One region of the Thalassotalea sp. SU-HH00458 genome, then DNA from elsewhere that is predicted to be linked to it. Evidence: predicted binding sites of a transcription regulator. Region 1 holds the regulator's gene; the other holds the start of a gene.
What was found. Region 1 encodes sigma-54, which starts transcription at its own class of promoters, with help from an activator protein. Its sites were predicted from a motif close to GTTGGCACGNNNNTNGNNT; they were not measured.

Region 1 (11,616 bases):
AAAAAGCCAATTATCTCGTTTCAATGCAGGAGGTTTTGCTGAAAAAATAGCAAATTTCATCGCATCGACGTTTTTTTTAACCTCATTACTCAAAAATCCTTTTTTTTTCTCTACCAACCAGCGACAATTACCCTTGGTTTAATGGAGTCCTTAATGTTTGTTCAAATTTTAATTTTACTTATTTCGCTGGTCACTCTCGTTTGGAGTGCTGATAAGTTTGTGTTTGGTGCTTCGTCACTTGCTAGAAACTTTGGTATTTCGCCAATGATAATCGGCTTAACTATCGTCGCGATGGGGTCTTCAGCCCCTGAAATGATGATTGCAGGTACCGCTTCATTTCATGGCAACCCCAACACAGCTATCGGTAACGCTATCGGCTCTAATATTACCAATATTGCCTTAGTGTTGGGGATAACAGCGTTACTTCACCCATTATCAGTTTCTTCTTCAACGATCAAACGTGAAATTCCACTGATTTTAGCTATTACGGCGCTTGCTTATTGGATGCTTTCGGATAATCAATTTACTTTTAATGAAGGATTAATCTTAATTATTGGCTTCTTTGTTTACATTTTTTCATTACTTTTTATTACCCTAAAAAGAGCGAAAGACAATAAAGTCAATGATGCCATGATCCTTGAAGCGGAATCAGAAGTTCCTGAAGCAATTAAAACACCTTTAGCGCTATTTTGGTTAACCGTTGGCCTTATTCTATTACCGTTAAGTGCTAGTTATCTAGTTGATTCATCGGTGTTTATTGCTAAAGCTTTTGGTATCAGTGATTTAGTAATTGGCTTAACGGTGATTGCTATCGGTACAAGCTTGCCAGAACTTGCCGCAAGCATTATGAGTATTATCAAAAAAGAGGATGACTTAGCATTAGGCAATATTATTGGCTCAAACATTTTTAATATTCTCGCGGTATTATCATTAGCCGGTTTAATTGCACCGGGTGATATCGATCAAGATGCATCGGTACGAGATGCGCCGTTTATGTTAGGTGTCACATTATTACTCTTTATTCTTTGTTTCAGCAGACATTCAGGCAACTTTAGAATTACCCGTTTTAAAGGGGTTTTACTATTGTTTACCTTTATTGCTTATCAAATGTTACTCTTTAGCCAACTGAAAAATTAATCCAACTTATGAAGAATTTTAAACAACTCGCCAAGCAAGTCATTGATATTGAAAAGCAAGCCATTGCTGAACTTGAGCAATATATTGACGACGGTTTTGAGCTGGCTTGCCAATTAATGTTTAACTGTCAAGGGCGCGTAATCGTGATTGGCATGGGAAAATCAGGTCATATTGGTGGAAAAATTGCCGCAACATTTGCTAGTACAGGCACGCCTGCATTTTTTGTTCACCCTGGCGAAGCAAGTCATGGTGATTTAGGGATGATCACTGCTCAAGATGTTGTACTGACAATATCTAATTCAGGTGAAACCGGTGAAGTATTGGCAATTATTCCGGTTATTAAACGTATTGGTGCTAAACTTATTGCCATGACCAGCAACCCTGACTCTACCTTAGCAAAATTAAGTGATACCCATGTTTGTATCAAGGTTTCACAAGAAGCTTGCCCATTAGGTTTAGCCCCTACTTCAAGTACAACAGCAACATTAGTTATGGGGGATGCCTTAGCAGTAGCGCTGCTAAATGCAAAAGACTTTACTGCGAATGACTTTGCACTTTCTCATCCAGGGGGAAGTTTAGGTAAACGGTTATTGTTACGCCTGCAGGATATTATGCACAGTGGCGAACGCATCCCATTAGTGAATGAAAAGGCGAAGATCAAAGAGGCATTAGTTGAAATGTCTTTAAAAGGTCTCGGCATGACCGCCGTTATTAAAGACAGTGGTGAATTAATTGGGCTTTTTACAGACGGTGATTTACGTCGCATCCTCGATGAAAAAATTGATATTCATCAGGACGACATAGCCAGTGTCATGACAAAAAATCCTCGGGTAGCCGAAGGTGAAATGTTAGCTGCACAAGCCTTGAAAATTATGGAAGACAATAAGATTAATGGCTTAATAATCGTTGATAATAACAATCATCCCGTTGGTGCCATGAATATGCACGACTTGCTTAAATCAGGAGTTCTTTAATGACAAAGCCTAACTTGTCATCTAACGACACAATGAAAACTTTATACGGTGAAATAGCCAATACTATTTACCACAAAGCGAAGAATATAAAGCTTTTTGTATGTGATATAGATGGTGTATTTTCTGATGGTCGAATTTATCTAGGTAACGATGGCGAAGAATTAAAAGCCTTTCATACAAAAGACGGTTATGGCATCAAAGCTATAGGCGCCAGTGGTGTTGACGTTGCCGTGATCACCGGAAGACAATCAAATATCGTACAAACAAGAATGACAGCTCTGAATGTAAAACACATTATCCAAGGAGAAGAAAACAAACTTCCGGCATTAAAAGCCTTAATTGAGAAATATCAATTAACCGCGGAACAAGTAGCATATATAGGTGATGACATGCCTGATTATCCATGCATGGAATATGTCGGTTTATCCATAGCGGTGAATGACGCTCATCCGGCTATTTTAAGTTTAGCTGATCATGTAACAACGATTAAAGGAGGTTTTGGCGCGGTACGTGAAATATGCGATATCATTATGCAAAGTCAAAACAGCCTGCAATATGCCAGTGGCGCAAGTATATGACACGCATATATATAGCTTCGTTACTATTTTTTATTTTTTCAGTGGTCAGTTACATTGTCATTGAATGGCACCAAAACAGTAACCAAATCACCAATGCTATAGATAACAAAATATCCCCTGATTTTATTGCTGAAAGCTTAAATAGCGAAACGTATAACAGCATAGGCCAACTCTCCTATATTATCGATGCGAATCGAATGGAACATTATTCGGAATTATCAGTCACACACTTTGAGTTTCCTAAATATACCTTATACCCAAAAAATACCGATTCTCCATGGAAAATTAGTGCAAATGAAGGCACACTCTACAATAGCAATAGAGTAAAACTTGAAAGTAAAGTGGCGTTAATTGCAACCGACAGTAAAAGTTTAATTCAAGAGATCCATGGAAAGTATTTAGAATTAGATTTAAACACTAATATTATTAGTTCAGAAAAAAAGATAGAAATAAAAGGAATTGATTTTACCATGTACGGTACAGGACTGATTGTAGACTTAAACACTAAACAAGTAACGCTGACAAAACATGAAAAAACCATATTTCAACCTATTAAAAACTAGTTGTTTGGCTTTAGGGGTAACCTTAAGTCTTTCATATAGTGTTATAGCAGCAAAAGTTGATTTGAATGAAGAAATCAAAATTGATGCTTCTAGACAAGCAGCTGATCTCAAAAATAAAATATTTAGTTACATTGATAATGTCATTATTACCCAAGGCTCTTTAACAATAAAAGCAGACCTAGTGCAAGTTGTGACAGAAGCCACGAGTAACGAAAAAACATATATTGCCAAAGGGCAACCAGCAACGTTCGAACAAATATTGGAAGACGGAACGCCTATTTATCTACAAGCAAATGAAATTAAATATCAACCTGAAAAAAATACGGTGATGATTTCAGGAAATGCTGAACTTCGTCAAGAAGGCAGCAAAGTCAGTGGCACCACTATCAGTTATAATTTTTTGACCGAACAAGTACAGGCAAGCAGTGACGACAATGCTAGAGTACAAACGGTATTACAACCGAAAAACCTTGAGAAAAAAAAGTTAGATAAAAAATCGTTGGATAATAAAAATAAATGACCACTGCCACCTTAATTGCCAATAATTTGGCAAAAGCCTACAAAGGCCGAAAAGTCGTAAAAAACGTTGGTATGAAAGTGCAAGAAGGCCAAGTTGTCGGATTGCTCGGTCCAAATGGTGCCGGTAAAACAACTTCGTTTTATATGATAGTTGGTTTAGTCAATAGTGATAGCGGTTCAATCATCTTAAATGATGAAGATATTACTTTACTCCCTATGCATGAAAGAGCCCGAAAAGGTATCGGATACCTTCCACAGGAAGCTTCCATTTTTCGTAAGCTAACGGTATATCAAAATATTATGGCGATTTTGCAAACCCGCAAAGATTTAGATGATATCAGTAGAGAAGAAAAGCTTGAGCATCTCGTTGAAGAATTTAATATAGGTCATATCAAAGATAATTTAGGCATGAGCTTATCCGGTGGCGAACGACGCCGAGTTGAAATTGCGAGAGCACTAGCGGCAGAGCCCAAATTTATCTTACTTGATGAGCCTTTTGCTGGTGTTGATCCAATTTCAGTAGGTGATATAAAAAAAATTATCCTACACTTAAAACAACGTGGCATTGGAATTTTAATCACAGATCACAATGTTCGTGAAACATTAGACGTTTGTGAGCATGCATATATTGTTAGTCACGGTGAATTAATCGCGGAAGGCAATGCAGATCAAATTCTTGCGAATCAACAGGTAAGAGATGTATACCTTGGTGAGCAATTCACGCTATAGTTACACAAAGCTTTGATAAAAAGTAAAAATCAATATGAAGCTAGAAAATAGGAAAATAATACGATAAATGCGCCCTAGTCTGCAGCTCCGAATAGGACAACAACTCACCATGACTCCACAATTGCAACAAGCGATTAAGCTTTTGCAATTGTCGACGTTGGATCTTCAGCAAGAGATCCAAGAAGCTCTTGAAAGTAATCCATTATTAGAAGTAGATGAATCAACCCCAAGTGACAATGATGCGCAATCGGATAACTTAGAAGAAGCATTTTCTGCTGGTGTAACAGAACAAAACACTAAAACATCCGACGGCAGTGAAGATTCAGCTCCTACTATCGATGAAATTAGTACGACGGAAGCTATGGATAAATCTGAGATCCCTGAAGAGCTCAACATAGACACTACCTGGGAAGAAAGCTACAGTGCTGGCGTTTCAAATACCGGTGCCAGTGCACCTGCTTCAGAAGATTATACTTATCAGGGCGAAACAACGGACTCCATTCAAGACCATTTACGCTGGCAAATGGAGTTAACGCCATTTTCAGAAACGGACCTTGCCATCGCGACGGCTATTATTGATGCCATCGATGATGCTGGCTATTTAAGAGTCAGTGTTGAAGAAATTCTTGAAGCGATGGGCAATGAAGAAGTTGAACTTGATGAAGTTGAAGCCGTACTTAAACGTATTAATATGTTTGATCCTGTTGGCGTTGGGGCTCGCTCTATCTCAGAATGTTTAACCATTCAATTAAATCAATTTGATAAAGAAACGCCTTGGTTAAAAGAAAGTAAGCTGATCATTAATGAATATATCGACTTATTAGGTAACCGAGATTATCGCCAAATCATGCGGAAAACGCGTTTAAAAGAAGATCAACTACGCGAAGTGATCAAGCTAATTCAATCGCTGGATCCAAGACCAGGTGATAGTGTCATTAAAGGTGATGATCAATATGTCATCCCTGATGTTTCGGTCGAAAAGAAAAATGGTCGTTGGATGGTTGAATTAAATCCAGATACAGCACCACGATTATCGGTTAATCAGCAATATGCCTCCATGGCACGAAACATGAAATCATCAACAGACAGTCAGTTTATACGTTCAAACCTACAAGAAGCTAAATGGTTTATTAAAAGCTTAGAAAGCCGAAATGATACATTGTTAAAAGTCTCTAACTGCATTGTACAACGCCAACAAGGCTTCTTTGAACACGGGCCAGAAGCAATGCGCCCTATGGTACTCAATGATATTGCTGAAGCGGTAGATATGCATGAGTCCACTATTTCCCGTGTTACGACCCAAAAATATATGCATACACCTAGAGGAATCTTTGAATTAAAATATTTCTTCTCTAGCCACGTAAGTACAGAAAATGGTGGAGAATGTTCATCCACCGCAATTCGAGCTTTAATTAAAAAGTTGGTCGCTGCAGAAATTCCAGCCAAACCATTAAGTGATAGTAAAATGGCGGAATTACTTGCAGAACAAGGCATTAATGTCGCCAGAAGAACCATTGCCAAGTATCGAGAATCATTGTCAATTCCTCCTTCTAACCAACGAAAAAGTCTACTTTAACAACTAAATAAGGATCTAAGCTTATGCAAATTAATCTTGCTGGTCATCATGTTGAAATTACTGAAGCTTTACGTGAAAGTGTCAATACAAAATTTGCCAAGTTGGAACGACATTTTGATCATATAAATAATGTTCATGTGGTATTGACGGTAGAAAAGCTGAATCAAATTGCGGAAGCAACAGCCCATCTTAACGGAACAGAAATACACGCAAAAGCCGAAAATGCCGATATGTATGCTTCAATCGATGCTTTAGTTAATAAACTCGATAAACAAGTTTTAAAGTACAAAGGCAAAATCAACCAACATTAATCCATCGTCTATTTCAACACGAGCATTATGAAATTAACTGAACTTATTAACGAGAACTGCACCTTGTGTGCAGTTCATGCTACTAGCAAAAAGCGTATTTTAGAATTATTATGTGAAAAAGCTGCCGAGTCTTATACTGATTTTAACACTTATTCACTGCTTGAAAGTCTAATGGCACGTGAAAAAATGGGTTCAACTGGGATAGGTAATGGTATCGCGATCCCACACGGTAGATTAACTGATGGGGGTAAAGTCGTTGTCGTGATTGCCACAACAGAGTCTCCAATTGATTTTGATGCGATAGATAATAGACCCGTCGATATTTTTATTGCTTTATTCGTACCCGAAGAAAATTGTCAACAACATTTATCCACGCTACAAAGCATTGCACAAATTTTTAGTGATAAACAAACTTGCAAACTGGTCCGAAAATGTCACTCGAGTTCAGAGCTTTTCAATTTATTGAAAAATAATAACTAAACCTTAGTACCAAGGATTTCGACAATGAAACTCATCATCGTTAGTGGCCGTTCAGGATCAGGAAAAAGTGTCGCATTAAGAGTGCTGGAAGATTTAGGTTATTATTGTGTTGATAATATCCCTGTCAATCTTTTACCAGCTTTAACACATACGGTGATTAATGATTATGAAACCGTAGCGGTTAGCTTAGATGTTCGTAATTTACCGGCAGATCCTAATGATATTTCTGAAATTATCAATTACTTACCCAGTGCGGTAGATCTAAATATTGTTTATTTAGATGCGGATGATAACGACTTAATTAAACGTTTTAGCGAAACACGCCGCTTGCATCCATTGATCAAACAGAATATTGCGCTTGATCAAGCGATATCACTTGAGAAAAAACTGTTAGAGCCTATTTCAAGCCGTGCAAATTTATACATCAACACCAGTCAACTTACCCCTCATCAATTAGCGGATTTGATCAGAGAGCGAATTCTCGGTAAAACAACTGGCACTATGGTTGTGGTCTTTGAATCTTTTGGCTTTAAACATGGCGTCCCTCAAGATGCTGATTATGTTTTTGATGCTCGATTTTTACCAAATCCATTTTGGGAAAAAGATCTCAAACCATATACGGGACTAGATCAACCCGTACAAGATTTTCTCGCTAGCCAACCTATTGTCACTAAATTTATCTGGCAAATTAATAGTTTTATGATGACTTGGCTACCACATTTAGAACGTAATAATAGAAGTTATATAACCATAGCCATTGGTTGTACCGGCGGTAAACATCGTTCCGTTTATATTGCGGAATTACTCGCAAATAATTTAAGAAAAGAGCGTAAAGATGTGCAAGCGCGCCATCGAGATCTTGACGTAGCCAGTACTTAACCTTATGACTATTAAACTAAATAAAACCTTATTAATTACTAATAAATTAGGGCTGCATGCAAGAGCCGCAACTAAATTGGCGCAGTTAAGTCAAAAGTTCAATGCCAAAGTTACAATTGAACTTGAAAGCAAACAAGCCGATGCCAGCAGTATTATGGGGCTTATGTTATTAGCCGGCGGCCAAGGGAAAGAAGTGACGATTCATACTGAAGGGCTAGAAGCACAAGATGCCCTTGATAATGTCTGCCAGCTTTTTTCCGATAAATTCGATGAAGACGAATAATAACCTCAAGATCCCTTTCACAAAGCTGTAAAATTTCGTGGATATAATAAGAAAAAAGCTGCTAAAACCAGTCAGTTGAGATAAACTTATAGCAACTGGGCAACCAATAATTATGTTATGTATAACAAATTCTGCCCGCTATAACTCGTAATTAATTACCATTTTCGTTTTTTAACGGCACAGGAAAACTTTATGCCGGAAACTTCAGAACAAGAAGACAACCAACAAAGATTACTGCAAGTGAACAAAGCACTTGGTAGTGGTATGTTTGTCTATGTCCGCAAGCTATTACAAAATATGCCTGCCTACGATCTTGCTTTGATTTTACAATCCTCTCCCAGTAAAAGCCGTACCGTGTTATGGCAACTTATCGATCACGACCATCACGGTGAAGTGCTCGAAGAATTAAACGAAGAAGTTCGAAAAGGCATCTTGAAAAAAATGCGTCCAGAAAAACTCGCAGAAGTTGCTGAGGGTATGGACGTTGATGATCTTGCTGAGGTATTACGAACACTGCCAGATAGTGTTTACCGTGAAGTATTAAGTTCAATGGATTCACAAGACAGAAGTCGTGTTGAAGCGGCGCTTTCTTTTGATGAAGATACCGCTGGCGGTATCATGAATACCGATACTATCACTATACGCCCTGATGTTACTGTTGATGTAGTGTTACGTTATTTACGTCTTAAAGGCGAATTACCAGAAGCGACAGACTCTTTTTATGTCGTTGATAGAAAAGATCACTTTATTGGAGCGGTGTCACTTTCGCATATTGTCACAGCAAAACCAGAAGTCGTGATCTCTAAACTCATTAATGATGAAATTACCGCGCTAAATGCCGATATGCCTGAACGCGAAGTCGCTCAATTGTTTGAGCGTTATGATTGGTTTTCAGCACCGGTTGTTGACGATGAAGGCCGCTTGTTGGGCCGTATCACCATAGATGATGTTGTTGATATTATTCGTGAGGAAGCTGAGCACTCCATGATGAGTATGGCGGGTTTAGACGATGAAGCTGATACATTCGCACCCGTTTTTAAAAGTACTCAACAACGTTCTGTTTGGTTAGGCGTTAACCTAATTACCGCATTATTTGCCGTCGCTGTTTCCAGCATGTTCGAAGATATTCTGGGTCAACTAGCAATCTTAGCTATTTTAAATACTTTAGTCCCTAGCATGGGTGGTGTTGCTGGTAATCAAACCTTAACCTTAGTTATTCGTGGTATGGCGTTAGGTCATATTGGTGAAAGCAACGCTCGCACTTTACTCTATAAAGAACTCGCCGTAGGTTTTCTCAACGGAATTATTTGGGCGTTGTTAATTGCGACAGTCGTTGCAATTTGGAAACAAGATTTTATGCTAGGCTCAGTAATTGCCTTCGCCATGTTAATGAATTTAACCGCTGCGGGTATTGCCGGTGTGACTATTCCACTCTTTCTTAAAAAGCTCGATATAGATCCTGCCCTAGCCGGCAGCGTCATTTTAACAACGGTTACCGATGTGGTAGGTATTTTTGCTTTCTTAGGAACAGCAACCTTATTACTTGGTACATAAGCCGCTGCTGACTCGCAGCGGCCCATAATAAAGCCACGTTAGCATGAATTATCGTAAGTGCTAATTCCCTGCAACTTGCATTTCATCAAGAATAATTGAGCCAGTTTTAATGCTACCCTTTACATCATAATCAGTGCCGACGGCTACTAAGTTTTTAAACATATCAGCTAAATTACCCGCAATTGTTACTTCTGAAACCGGATAAGCAATTTCTCCATTCTCGACCCAAAAGCCTGCAGCTCCACGAGAATAATCACCATTAACAATATTGACTCCCTGCCCCATTAATTCAGTTACTAAGAGTCCTGTTCCTAAAGTTTTTAGCATTTGATTAAAGTCACCACCGTTTGCGGACACTTGCCAATTATGAATACCGCCTGCATGTCCCGTGGTTGTCATACCAAGTTTTCTTGCCGAATAACTCGTTAATAAATAAGTTTCTAAAGCCCCCGCTTTAATGATATCTCTATCAATAGTAGCGACTCCTTCACTATCAAACGCACTACTAGCTAACGCCTTTTTAAGGTGTGGACGCTCTTGAATATGTAAAAAGTCAGGAAAAATCGGTTGCCCTAATGCGTCAAGCAAAAATGACGATTTACGATATAAGTTGCCACCACTGATCGCAGCAATAAAATGACCAAAAAACGTATTGGCAATATCGGCACGAAACATAACAGGTACTTTGCCCGTTTTCAGTTTTTGAGCGTGTAACCGAGATAACGCTTCTGATGATGCTTCTTGACCCACTTGTTGAGGAGCCGTTAATAAATTAAAGTCACGATTTACCGTATAGGCATAATCACGTTGCATATCATCATCTTCAGTGGCGATCATCACGCAACTTAAACTATGTCGAGAACTCGGGTAACCAACTAATTGTCCATGACTATTTCCATAGACTTTAAATCCTTCAAAACAAGCTAGCGTAGCGCCATCTGAATTAGTAATACGTTTATCAAAAGCTAAAGCAGTATCTTCACATTCTTTGGCAATAGCTATCGCGTCATCCGTTGATAAAACTTTTTCATGATGTAAGTCTAAATCTTCTGGTTTCATCGCCAGCAATGCTTTATCGGCTAAGCCTGAGCAATCATCCACAGAAGTATATTTTGCGATATTGACTGCGGCTTGTACTGCTTGTTTCAAAGCATTTTCAGAAAGATCTGCAGTAGAGGCACTGCCTTTTCGTCCCTGTTGGTAAACTGTAATTCCCAAAGCGCCATCATTGGTAAATTCTACCGTTTCAACATCACCTAATCGAGTACTCACACTTAAGCCTTGTTGACGGCTCATTGCTACTTCAGCGCCATCTGCGCCTAAAGATTTAGCTAACGCTAAAGCATCTGCAACTCGACTTTCAACTTGTTCCATTTGTGTGATGATGTTATTTGATTCTGACATTACAATGATTATCTCGTTAATTACTTTGTTGATTAATTACCCACAGTTATTTCTGAAGGTAATTTCGGTGTGGAGCCCATCATACAGTTTGTTGTATAATAGTCACATCAATCGTTAAATTGCCCTATTATTATGCCCGACTCTGCTGCTGAATTCGATGAAGAATTAAAAAGTAAATCAGAAATAAAACGTGAAATGCATCAAATGCAAGATTTTGCCCTAAAGTTGGTGAAGCTTTCTAAACATCAACGCAGCAAAATACCTTTTACAGAAGAATTTAAGCAAGAGCTTATTTTAGCTGATAAAATTCAAAACAAACATGAAGCCCTGCGCCGTCATGTTCGTCATATGGCGAAAGTATTGTGTGAAATGGATTTAGAGCCTATCAACCAAGCATTAGATGTTATGGCAAATAAACATCAACAAGAAACCGCTAAATTTGTACATTTAGAAAGCCTACGCGATCAGCTGATGGATGGAGATAACAGCTTTATTGAAGAGACATTAAACCAGCACGAAACGATGGAACGTCAAAAACTTCGCCAATTAATCAGACAAGCCGCCAAAGAGAAAAAACTCGAAAAACCAGGCAAAGGTTTCCGCGATTTATTTACTTATTTAAAAGAGCA
Region 2 (11,616 bases), 320 kb from region 1:
CGATTCATCACTACAACCAGAAAGTACTATTGTTAACCCAACAACAGAATACATAAGAATATTTTTTAACATTTGAGACTCCTTGAATAATGAAGCCATGATACGGAACTAGTATGTTGATAAAAAGCCTAGTTATTTACACTTATTAGTGCCAAAATTGCACCAATAGTGTTTTTGGAAAGAAATTATGGATACAACAAGTCGACTATTATTATTATTAGATGTAGTTGAAAGAGGTTCTTTTGCAAAGGCTGCGCTGGCACGTAACATAGATAGATCTGTAATTTCTAAACAAATAAGCCGTTTAGAAGAAGAGCTTGGGGTAAGGTTACTAAATAGAACAACACGATCCTTCTCGTTAACAGCCGCCGGAGCTGAAATGATTAAAAAAGCGACGCAACTGCGTGAGCTTTTAGGAGAAACGGTTCGGTTAGCGGAAAATTACCATCAAGAGCCCAGAGGGGTTTTAAAAATAACGGCATCTACCACGATAGGACGACGCTTTATACAACCTGTGATAAATGATTTTCAAAAGCGTTTTCCACAAGTTGAAGTGGAATTGCATTTAAATGAACTACTTGTTGATATTGTATCCGAAGGTTTTGATCTAGCTTTTCGAATTGGAGAGCCAAAAGACTCCTCGTTAATCGCACGAAAAATTGCACGTAACCGATTATTACTGTTAGCATCTCCTGCATTTATAGATACTTATGGTATGCCAAGCACAATTGAAGAATTGGCAAAATTACCTTCTGCTAGTTATTCAAGCCAGTCAGTTAAAGTAGAAAGTATTCATTATTACGATGAGCAAAACAAACAATGCGAACAAAAAACCTTTAGTACATTTAGAGCGAATAATGGTGAAGTATTGCTGATGAAAGCCTTATCTGGAACTGCTTATGTTTTAGCTCCTGCTTTTATTATTGAAAATGAAATAAAAGATGGCTTATTAATTCCGCTATTGCCAAAATTGAAGTTAATGAATTTTAGTGACATGTATGCCGTTTACCCTCACCGTGATTTACCGGTAAGAACTCGTTTGTTCTTTGATGCTGTTAAAGATTATCTTGGTTATCAAACTCCGCTGTGGGAAAAAGCTATTCCAGACTTTGAGAAACTTTATCAAGGTTAAGACCAAACTCCTTTATACTTAACGGCATTAGTACTCTTTTTACTTTATGCACGAAACTAAGGGGAGGCAGTATTTTATGTTAATTTTTAGTATTTTTAACGAGGTGATACATAGGTTTTCAACAGCAAAATTTATTAATAGCGTTAGCTGAAGTTCTTCCCCAATATCCTCTGGGTATCAGTGAATATGATTTGTTATTAGTTTTACAAAAACAGCCATATCAGATATTTTCAAATGATGGGATGCAAGATCCTCTCATTTTATTTCAACGTCATTTTATTTTGTTTAATGCTTTATATCAGTTAAAAGATAGATGGCATCAAGAACAAAGCGCGTGTTTAGATATTGTTGTTACCCACATTAGGTATTTACCTTTTATAGCAGGACAAGAAGGTTTGATACAAGCGGATAATTTACGCGCGTATTATCTTGATTGGCAAAATTTCACTGATACTAAAAAAGAGGACGTTGAAGAACTTATCGAAAGCTTTTGGCAGCTTATGGATGGTGAACATTCATCCTCAACCCTAAGTCAAACAAGTATTGAAAATGCGTTTAAATGTTTATTAATCAAAGATAGCGATGATTTTAAGCAAGTAAAAATACAATATCGTAAATTACTGCATCAACACCATCCCGATAAAGGCGGTGATACGCAAAAATCACAAGAAATTAAAGCTGCCTACGCAATACTCAAGGCTTATTTCAATAACCATTGATTGCAATATAAATGGTGCATTGATGGTAAACATTTATATATTGGTAGTAGCACACCTTTTTATATTAATTCACCATGGGCTTTTTTAATGTAAACGATGTTTTATATATTTTATTGTAATACCTTGCTGCATCTTCTTGGCTACTGGAATCGAACCACTTCATGTGTGCGTCAAAGTATTCGCGAGTCTTACTCGTTGTTTTAATTACAGCATTAAAGGCCTTGACCATCTTTGCTCCTATCTTTGATTTTGAGCATAAAATGTTGCCAAGCATATAATTAGGGGCTTCTTTTAGTGGAAAACTCTCAATAACTGTATTGTCTTCCTCTGAGTAAAAACCAAACACGTTAGGGTATTCAATTGATATATCAAATCGTGCTTTTTCGATCATATTTACTATGCCTCTATTCGCTTTACTCGCATGACGTTTCCAGAAAAAATGAGCGTTTTCGGGAGAATTAATTAATGAATCTATTTCAACGCCGTAACTTCGACCGCCAACAATGCCAAATTTAATTCCAGCGACTGTATTGATAATATCGTAAATAGAGACAGTCTTTTGTTGAGTCACTAACTGCCTGACTTTTTGGAAATAGGGGGAATTTTTATTGATGTATAATCGCAAGCCTGGGAAAACAGTTTGAGGTATTTGGGTACTATAACTAAATTCATTTCTTTCTTTTGTGGTGAGCTTATTCCCAATGCAGACATTTTCTTGATGTTTGATCAGAGTAAAACCGCGTTTAACAGGAACGTGTAATTTTTTAAAAAAATACTGTGAATTTAAGTGAGCTGCTAAAAGATTAAAAGTACTGGTGTCTATATCAAGTACTTTGTTTTTCGCAGTGACATTATTTTGTGGTGCATCAGTAACCCAAACTATTTCAGTAGCAAGCGATTGGCTAGTAATAAAAAGAGAATAAAATGAAAAGGTCACCATTATTTTATGTAACGATAAACAAGGTAAATTTTTAATTCATTTCCCATCCAATAAACTCTGTTAATTATTAATGTATAACACTTTTTTAAACTAATAAGAAATAGATAGTCAAACTCAATGGTTAATATAGCTTGCTGCTTAATTATTCATCGTAATGAAAATATTTATCTTAACTGAATTTATTTACATCAAAAAAGTGCTTAATTACTATCAAAAAAATTGCACTGAAAGTTGTATATATGTTCAATAATTTTACACTTTTAAATTGTTATTATATTTTTTCTTTTTATCTATTTGAAAAATAAGTGTTTATTTATGTGGCATGCTCTCTGCCTAATGTTGGCTGATGTATTTAAATATACAATAAAACATGGATTAATTATTTTTTAAATAAAGGTTACATATGAAATTATCTCACATTATTTTTGGTTGTTCACTGACTGCCCTGACCGCTGTTTCAAATGCTGGCGTAATTTATTCAGAAGGTTTTGAAGGGAATGACAATACATGGTCTGCATATCATAGCCCTGTTATCAATACTCCTTCTGGTGCCATTACCGCTAGCGATGGCAATAACTATGGTCTAATTGATATATCAGTCGGGGGAGCAACTGGAGCATATACTTTTTTTAGTGGCTCTAGTTCAGTATTTGGTAATGGTTTTAGTACCAGTCTTGATGTGTTCATTGATCCTACTGTATGGGCAATTGGTGATGGTTTTGATTATTCATCAGCAGTAAATAACCAAAGTGGCGTTCATAATAGAGATTTTATATTTAACGCTGGTCAAACAACAAATAATGGTTTTGTGATTAATGCTTCTAACAACAGTGGTTTTGACTTTAATGAAGGGTCATTAATAAACAGTGATTATTATGAAGTAACTACTGCCGGTTGGTACACACTAGAGCACGTTTTTTATAATCAAGGTGGGGTGCTAGCCGTTGATTTTAATATTTTAGATGGCGTTGGTGCACTGCTTCACACTGAAACACGTTCTACAGCAGCAGATGATATTGCCACTGTTATCGGTGGTAATAGATATGGCTGGGTAACATATACTGATATGTCATTAGCTATTGATAATTCAACGTTAAGTATTACTGAAGTACCTGAGCCTTCTACATTGGCTATTTTTGCGTTAGGTATCTTAGGTTTAGCATCACGTCGATTTAAGAAATAACTATTCTTAACCAGTTTATAATATTTAAAAAACACCAATGATGATTGGTGTTTTTTTTTGAATTAACAAAAGCTACAACCAAAATAGAAGAATATTCACTACACCTTTGGTTCATGCATTTCTGCGCTAATACACCGCTAAACAGTTGTTGTTAACATTGTTTTATAAATTTTATTTTTATAGATAATTTGTTGATTAATTGGTCCTTTGTAAACGCACTTTGTTGGCGACACTTTTGATGTTGTGAACATGCATTAGATTGATTAATTGGCAATATTTTCCTAGCTCGCTTTTTGAAAACTTTTCAAATCCTGTCATGTGAAAATCTTACTAGGGGTTTTCCCCTAAAGTGCGTAGGGACTGATCCCGATGGTTTCTTCTTACAAATTACAGTCCAATGATGAGTGTAAAATTCATTCCTTCAAAAAAAGTGGATAGAAAAATGAAATCAATTTTAAAAAACATGGCGATGACCATGTCTATTGCTGGCGTTAGTTTAAGTGCTACAGCAACTGCTGTGATTGGCTCGCAATTAGAGCAAAAATTAGAAAATATGTTATCAACAGATAGTGCTATGGTGGTTGTTTCATATGATCAGCTAGATGCGCTGTCAACGTCACAGATACAAACATTATTGAATCTTGGTATAACACAAGGTGTTCAATTTAAGTCATTACCTATTATGGGGGTGCTGGCCACACCAGCTCAAATCAATCAAATTGCCGATTTATCTGGCGTACGCTCGGTTTTTGCTAACAGAGCATTAACTTATTTTAACGCTGAAGCACGTGAAATCACAGGCGTTGAAAAACTGCAATCAACTGAATTTTCTGAAAATAATGGTATAACGTTTACCGGAAAAGGCGTTACTGTGATAGTTAATGACTCAGGTATAGATGCAACACTTGATGATTTAGCTTATGGCGATAAAGTAGTAGAAAACGTTCAAGGGGCAACACATGCTCAAGCTATATCATTAACTGGCGTTGATGGTGTTTGGATCGAAGGACAACAAAATACTGATTTAAATGTCGGTCATGGTACACACTGTGCGGGTACTGTCGGTGGTTGGGGAACACATTCCGATGGCAAATATAAAGGTGCTGCTGTTGACGCTGATATTGTCGGTTATGGCTCAGGTGCTGGTTTGTCTATTTTAGACGCACTTGGCGGATATGATTATGCGATTTCACATATTTGGGATTTTAACTCGCCAATTCGCATCATGAGTAACTCTTGGGGGTCAAGTGGTCAGTTTGATCCAGAAGGTCCTATTTCTCTTGCATCATATAAAGCGTTTAAACTAGGTATGATTTCGGTGTTTGCTGCAGGTAATGATGGATCTGGTGAAGATACCCACAACCCTTACGCGCAAATTCCTTGGGGGATGTCAGTGGGGGCAAGTACCAAACAAGGAGACTTAATCGATTTCTCTTCTCGGGGCAAGCGAGATGAGCAAGGTGATTTTAGCATGCCTGATGGTTCTACTTGGACTTATAAAAACGAAGTTAGCATTGTTGCTCCAGGGGTGGATATCATTTCAACACGAGCAAAAACAAATGTGGCTTCTAATGGTGGTGCAAATGACGTTGATTATATTGAAGCAGAATATTTACCTTTCTATACTATGATTTCAGGTACTTCAATGGCAACACCACACGTTGCTGGTATTATTGCAATGATGCTTGAGGCGAATCCTAACCTAACGCCATTACAAATTAAGCAAATTATTCAAGAAACCGCAACGAATATGCCTGGCTATGAATCTTGGGAAGTGGGAGCAGGACATGTTAACGCCTATGCTGCGGTTGCCGGAGCTCTGGGTTACGATAATCAACACAGTAAGACAGTTAATAATTTAAACAGTTTTAATGCGAACGCGATAATTTTAGAAGATGAAGCCCCTGAATCATTTGAGCTACTATTTTCTCCGGTTGGCGAGCCAGATGTACATGTATTTAATGTCGAAGAAGACGCAGCTTGGATCAGTGTCTCTTCTGAAACGTTAGCCAATACAATGAAACTTAAATTGGAAGCACCAGATGGTACAGTTTACTTTGGTAATTTAACCTTACCGGTATTAAACACAACAATGCGTGTTTCTGCTCCAGCGCAACCTGGCGACTGGAAATTATCAGCCTTTGGCTTAACGTCTTTGTCTGGTGTGCAAGCTGATCCAACCGGAACGACTAATGGTCCTGGTGTACCAGAGTTTATTAGTGGTGATATATCTGTTCTTAAGTCGGGTGGTTATGAAGGGTTAAACGATATTGAAGGACATCCAGCTGAAAAGGCAATTGAGTTTGCTGTTAGTGAGCGACTTGTTGATAGCGAAAATAATCGTGTTTACCGTCCCGATGCTAAGTTGCAACGTAAAGAATTAGCGAAGTTTTTAGTGATGGGCATGTCTATTAGACAGCAACGTGATTTATTGAATGAGCAACAAATGCATTACAGTGATGTCGGTAGTGCGCATATGCCTTATATTAGTTCGGTAGTTGAAAAAGGAGCTGCCTTAAGAGATCGAGTGCAATCACAAGCACCGGTTATGTTAACCAATGGTAGTTCATTTCAACCTAATGCTGCTGTCAACAAACAAGCGTTGGCATACTCTCTGGTACAATCTTTAGGATTAGAAGCGCAAGTCGCTGAAGCTCCAGAGCAGTTAACGGTAGAGTTTAATGGCGAACGGGTACCTGTTATTGATTCAGATAATATTGACCCAGCCATGAAAGGCCATGTTCAAGCGGCAATCGATATGTCAATCATGGGTGTTAAATTTAGTTTACAACAAGGCCCTTATGATTTAATGCCAAAAGTTGTTGCTGAATTTGAACCTAAATCGAAAGTTAAACGTGGTGATTACGCTGTTATTATCGGGCGCGTATACGACGGTTATTTAAGAAACTAATCGATGTTTCAATTTAAAACCAACCTAATTAGGTTGGTTTTTTGCCTTTATTAAATTACTAGTAATACTTGCTATATGGCGCAGTTCAAAGTAGTTTCTAAGTTAGTATTGGCATCGAAGTATCTATTAAAGACAATAATAGACGTAAATTTAGAGGTGAAAACATGTTCAATTTTAAGAAGTTAGTTGCGCTTGTGATGTCTGTTGTGACTATAGTTTTTAGTTCGTTGGCTCTGGCACAGGATGCCGTAACGATTGATGTTCAGGGTAACAAAGTGGAAGCAGTTATTCATTTACCCGGTAATATTTCAGCCGATATCACGTTAGCCTTTGAAAATGCTGTTGGGTTAACACGTGAAAGTATTGGGATTAGTGCAGAAATCATTGATGTCACGTCATTAAGTGTGCTTGAGCGTTTACCAGATACCTTAAATGTATCGACGGTAGCCGCTTTTCCTATGATGATCACCATAGAGCCATTAACTGATTCAGGGTTTTCTTTTTCAGGTTTAGCAACGTTGGATATTCATACGCATAATTTAGAATATACTGCAGGCACGCCACTTCGTTTTTTTAAAGCTCCATTAAATGGCTCATTTAAAGATATTACAATGACTATGGGGGCCGGAAGTTATCGCGCTCGTGGTTCAATTGGGCGTTTTTCACAATTTATTATTGCCGCGGATATAAGGGCGCCATTAGTGGTTGCTAATCAAAAGTACCAACATTTATTATCTGCTTTAACCAATTTTTCATCACAAATTAATGCTGCTGATTATGCTGAGCTGCTACAAGATGTTAATGCAATTGAACAGTTAATGACAACACAACAGTATGCTTTGGCAAGCAATAAAGTGAATGAGTTCAATCGTCATATAAATGCTGCGCGTGGCACAAATATTCCAGACGTGTGGCGTTCAAGTCGTGATATTGACAATGTAGCCGGTGAATTAATGGCGTACGCCAATACACTGCGATTTAGTTTACGGTTGATACCTTAATGTTAAGTATTTATTAGGGGTAGATTATGCCAGCTAAAATTACTGTGTGTTACCCAGAGCAACCTGCAGTTGAAAGTTTTCTGTTTGAAGAAAATGGTTATCGTATTGGGCGTTCGCATGAATGTGAGCTGTTTTTAGATCATCCAACGGTATCTCGTCAGCATGCGAAGGTGGCTCACCTAAATCAACGTTGGCAACTTCATGATGAACATAGCCGCAATGGTACAAGAGTGAATGGCATCGCAATTACGCATTCATCGTTAGCTGAAGATGCGTTAATTTCTTTAGGTCAATTAGATTGTTTATTTGAGACTAAATCTTTCGAGCAAGTAGATGCTATTAATAACCATAATGTTTGGCGCCGAAATCAGTGCCAACAGCAGATCTCTACTCAAATGAGTCAGCATTTTAGTCAGAATCTCAATACTCAATTACAAAACATTATCCTACTAACTGGGATGCAACGAGGTATGGTGTTGCTTGGTAATTGTCTTGATGATTTACAAATTAGTATGTCGATTGGTATGCAGTCAGATGATTTTAAATTAGCGCGTTTTCAAGGCAGTGTTGGAGCAATATCACAATGTATTCGAACAGAGCGCTCTGTCTTTGCGATGGATGTATCGCATCACCAATTATGGCAAGCAAGAAAGAGTATTGAATTAAAACAAATTGCTGCATTTGCTTGTATTCCGTTATTTTATAAAGATAAAGTAATAGGCATCATCTATACTGATAGTAAAATGTCAGATAAAATTTTAACAGAATTAGACGTTGAAATACTTAACACGATGAGTCAGCAATTGGAAGCCACGGTACAAGCGTTATTATTGCAGCACTCCATTGATTTATTGCAAACTCAATTACACAAAGAAGTGATAAGGACATCAAATATAGCGAACAAGCATTTGTTAACTATGTGTCATTAACTTACCTAAGGTGATATGAGCAAAACTGAAGAACCTGCTAGTGTCTCGCATGACGAAGATCTGCTCAATAAAACACAAGAAATAGAAATTTCTCAGGTACTATCGCCTGGAGATTGTTTAGTCGGGCGTTTTGAAATTCAAGCCATTCAAGGGCAAGGAAATCACGGAGTTGTTTATCGGGCAATGGATAAACAACTCTCTATACCTGTCGCGATTAAAGTCTTACATCCAGCACTCAGCGCTAATGAAAAGGCAATAGTCGATTTTAAAAATGAGCTATTGTTAGTTCGCCAATTAAGCCATCCTAATATTATTCGTGTTCATGAGTATTACCAGCAAGAAACGCTTCATTTTATTACCATGGACTGGATTGACGGAGAAAGTTTAGAAAGTGCATTAGCGAAGGAACGTTTGTCAGTTAACGATAAACTGTCAATTATCAGCCAATTAATGGCAGCAATTGACTTTGCTCAACAGGCGGGGATAACACATGGAGATATAAAACCTGACAATGTGTTATTAGATAAAAATTGTCGAGTGTTTGTTGCTGACTTTGGTCTGTCGGTGTTGGGTGGTAGCCAGAAGGCAGGTGTTATTTCTGCAAGCCCTTATTATTCGCCACCTGAATATCTACAATCGGCAAAAATTAATGCTACCACTGATCTATATGCGATAGGTGTGATAAGTTACCAATTGTGCTGTCTTAGTTTACCTTTTTCAGGCAAAAATTTAGATGAATTAATAACGAGTAAGCAAACGCGTTCATTAACTTTTTCAACCGAAGAGTCTAAACTTTCACACCTAGCGATATGGGTGCTTTCATTGATCTCACCAGATCCTTTAGCCAGGCCTCGCAATGTTGCAGAGGCGTCCAAGCAATTTTCGCAGCTGCAAGAAGAGGTAAAACCCGACAATAATAAAAAGATAGCTGGGGTAATCGCTATCTTGTCTGTTCTTATTTTTATCGTCACCTTTGCCTCTTTTCAATACTTACCTTCTGACGATCGTCAACCTAAAGATCATTATGGCATTGCTGTTTTACCTACGGGTACGAATGACGAGAACTTACTGAGGGATTATTCTCGCTATATAAGCTACCAGCTTGTTGAATTACCTTATTTACGTGTGATTAACCAAGAACGATTAACACAATTATTAAACCAGCTTGGGATAACGTTACCCTTATCAAATGCTAAAATTGAGTTGATAGCAGACTTACTTAAAGTGGATGTATTTGTTCAATTTGATATTGTGGTTAGCGGGAACCAGCAACAAGAAATTAACTTTAATCTACTGTCAGCCAAAGGGTTTAATATTACCAATGAACACCTTGTGACTATTCCATTTGATGAGCAAGTGTGGCGGAAAAGTACACAGGCCTTTTTGGAAGCAATTCAATTGAAATTCAAACCTCAAGACAGTGGGGAGCATAACTTACATTTTGATGAAAATACGCTTAAAGCATTGCTTCCGGTAAAACAATATATCCATGATGGACAGTTTGAATTAGCACAAGAATCACTAACGTCACTGCTTAATGATACGCCACAATCAGCAGAAATATGGCTACAGCAAGGGGAGTTATACTTACAACAAAACCTTACCTTAGAAGCAGAAGAGGCTTATGCAAAAGCGGCAAACCTGAGTACGACATTTTCCTATGTTACAACATTGGCCAGTGCAAGATTAAATGACTTAGCGGGTAAACTTGATGAAGCGCAAACGGATTATTTGTCACTAGTAAATGCATTTCCATATGATATCGCCTTAAAAATGATGTTGGCAGAGTTTTATTTATACACAGAACAACATGCTGAAATGGAAGCTTTATTACTTGATGTTGTGAAACTTGACCCTCACCACCCAACAGCTTGGTTTATGTTAGGCAAAGGAGCCTTTTTGCAAGGTAATTTTGATAAAGCGCTAGATGAATACTTTGTTAAAGCATTAGTGACAGCCAAAAAGCTAAAAAATCTCTACCAAGAAGGCGAAGCGTTAAATGCGTTTGGTGTGGTATATGGACAACAAGGTGAAATTGACTTGGCCTTTGACTACTATCAACAAGCGTTAACAGCTCGTACTGCTGCGGGGAACTTGGCTGGAGCTGCAACGACTATGACAAATTTAGCGGCTATGCATTTATCCATCGGTGAGTACAATGAAGCTAATACTTACTTAACTAAAAGTTTAAATATTTATCAACAACTTAATGATCAAGAAGGTTTGTCTAATAACTATAACGAATTAGGTGTATTAGCAGAAGAGCAGGCTTTGTATCAAGAAGCGCTCGACTATTATCGCCAAGCATTAGAAATTCGTGAAAACTTAAACAATCAATTATTGCAAGCTGAGAGTATGAATAACATTGGTTTCATGTTCTTTATGCTACAAGATGCCCAACATGCCTTAGTGTATTGGCGCCAAGCAGAGCAGTTATATCAAAAAATACAGTTTCCCCTCGGTATTGTTCATGTCCGTCAAAGCTTAGGGCAATTAGAGCTAGCTAAAGGAAATTGGCGCAACGCATATCATTTATTTAATAACGCCTTAAAAGATGCGGAGCAACTAAATAGTATTGAAGAGTCACTCGTCTCGCGCAGTTACTTATCGTTATTATCATTTATTCAAGGAAACTTTCAATCCAGTATTGACGAGTTGCTTGTGGTTTATAAGCAAGCCCAAAATATTCAAGATGTGAGAGCAATGGCAGAGTTTGGTTTATGGCTGGCTGACTGGTCAATTCAAATTGGTGATAGCGAAAAAGCTGAGCATTATCTTGATACTATCAATGAGGTTATTGA

Region 2: the regulator sigma-54 is predicted to act here: its motif matches at 3,108-3,126, upstream of ABXH06_RS05205 (PEP-CTERM sorting domain-containing protein).

What each region holds. Positions count from the first base shown of each region.
Region 1 covers NZ_BAABWW010000002.1:186,312-197,927, reverse strand. The annotation lists gene ABXH06_RS03850 (calcium/sodium antiporter) at 154-1,137, shown strand; gene ABXH06_RS03845 (KpsF/GutQ family sugar-phosphate isomerase) at 1,146-2,111, shown strand; gene kdsC (3-deoxy-manno-octulosonate-8-phosphatase KdsC) at 2,111-2,689, shown strand; gene lptC (LPS export ABC transporter periplasmic protein LptC) at 2,686-3,252, shown strand; gene lptA (lipopolysaccharide transport periplasmic protein LptA) at 3,218-3,772, shown strand; gene lptB (LPS export ABC transporter ATP-binding protein) at 3,769-4,500, shown strand; gene ABXH06_RS03820 (RNA polymerase factor sigma-54) at 4,568-6,076, shown strand; gene hpf (ribosome hibernation promoting factor) at 6,100-6,387, shown strand; gene ptsN (PTS IIA-like nitrogen regulatory protein PtsN) at 6,415-6,867, shown strand; gene rapZ (RNase adapter RapZ) at 6,892-7,746, shown strand; gene ABXH06_RS03800 (HPr family phosphocarrier protein) at 7,751-8,029, shown strand; gene mgtE (magnesium transporter) at 8,222-9,583, shown strand; gene pmbA (metalloprotease PmbA) at 9,644-10,969, opposite strand; gene yjgA (ribosome biogenesis factor YjgA) at 11,120-11,616, shown strand, end outside.
Region 2 covers NZ_BAABWW010000002.1:510,156-521,771, forward strand. The annotation lists gene ABXH06_RS05185 (efflux RND transporter periplasmic adaptor subunit) at 1-72, opposite strand, end outside; gene ABXH06_RS05190 (LysR family transcriptional regulator) at 188-1,132, shown strand; gene ABXH06_RS05195 (DNA-J related domain-containing protein) at 1,270-1,851, shown strand; gene ABXH06_RS05200 (hypothetical protein) at 1,916-2,791, opposite strand; gene ABXH06_RS05205 (PEP-CTERM sorting domain-containing protein) at 3,195-3,974, shown strand; gene ABXH06_RS05210 (S8 family peptidase) at 4,417-6,885, shown strand; gene ABXH06_RS05215 (DUF6689 family protein) at 7,050-7,886, shown strand; gene ABXH06_RS05220 (FHA domain-containing protein) at 7,913-8,815, shown strand; gene ABXH06_RS05225 (protein kinase domain-containing protein) at 8,831-11,616, shown strand, end outside.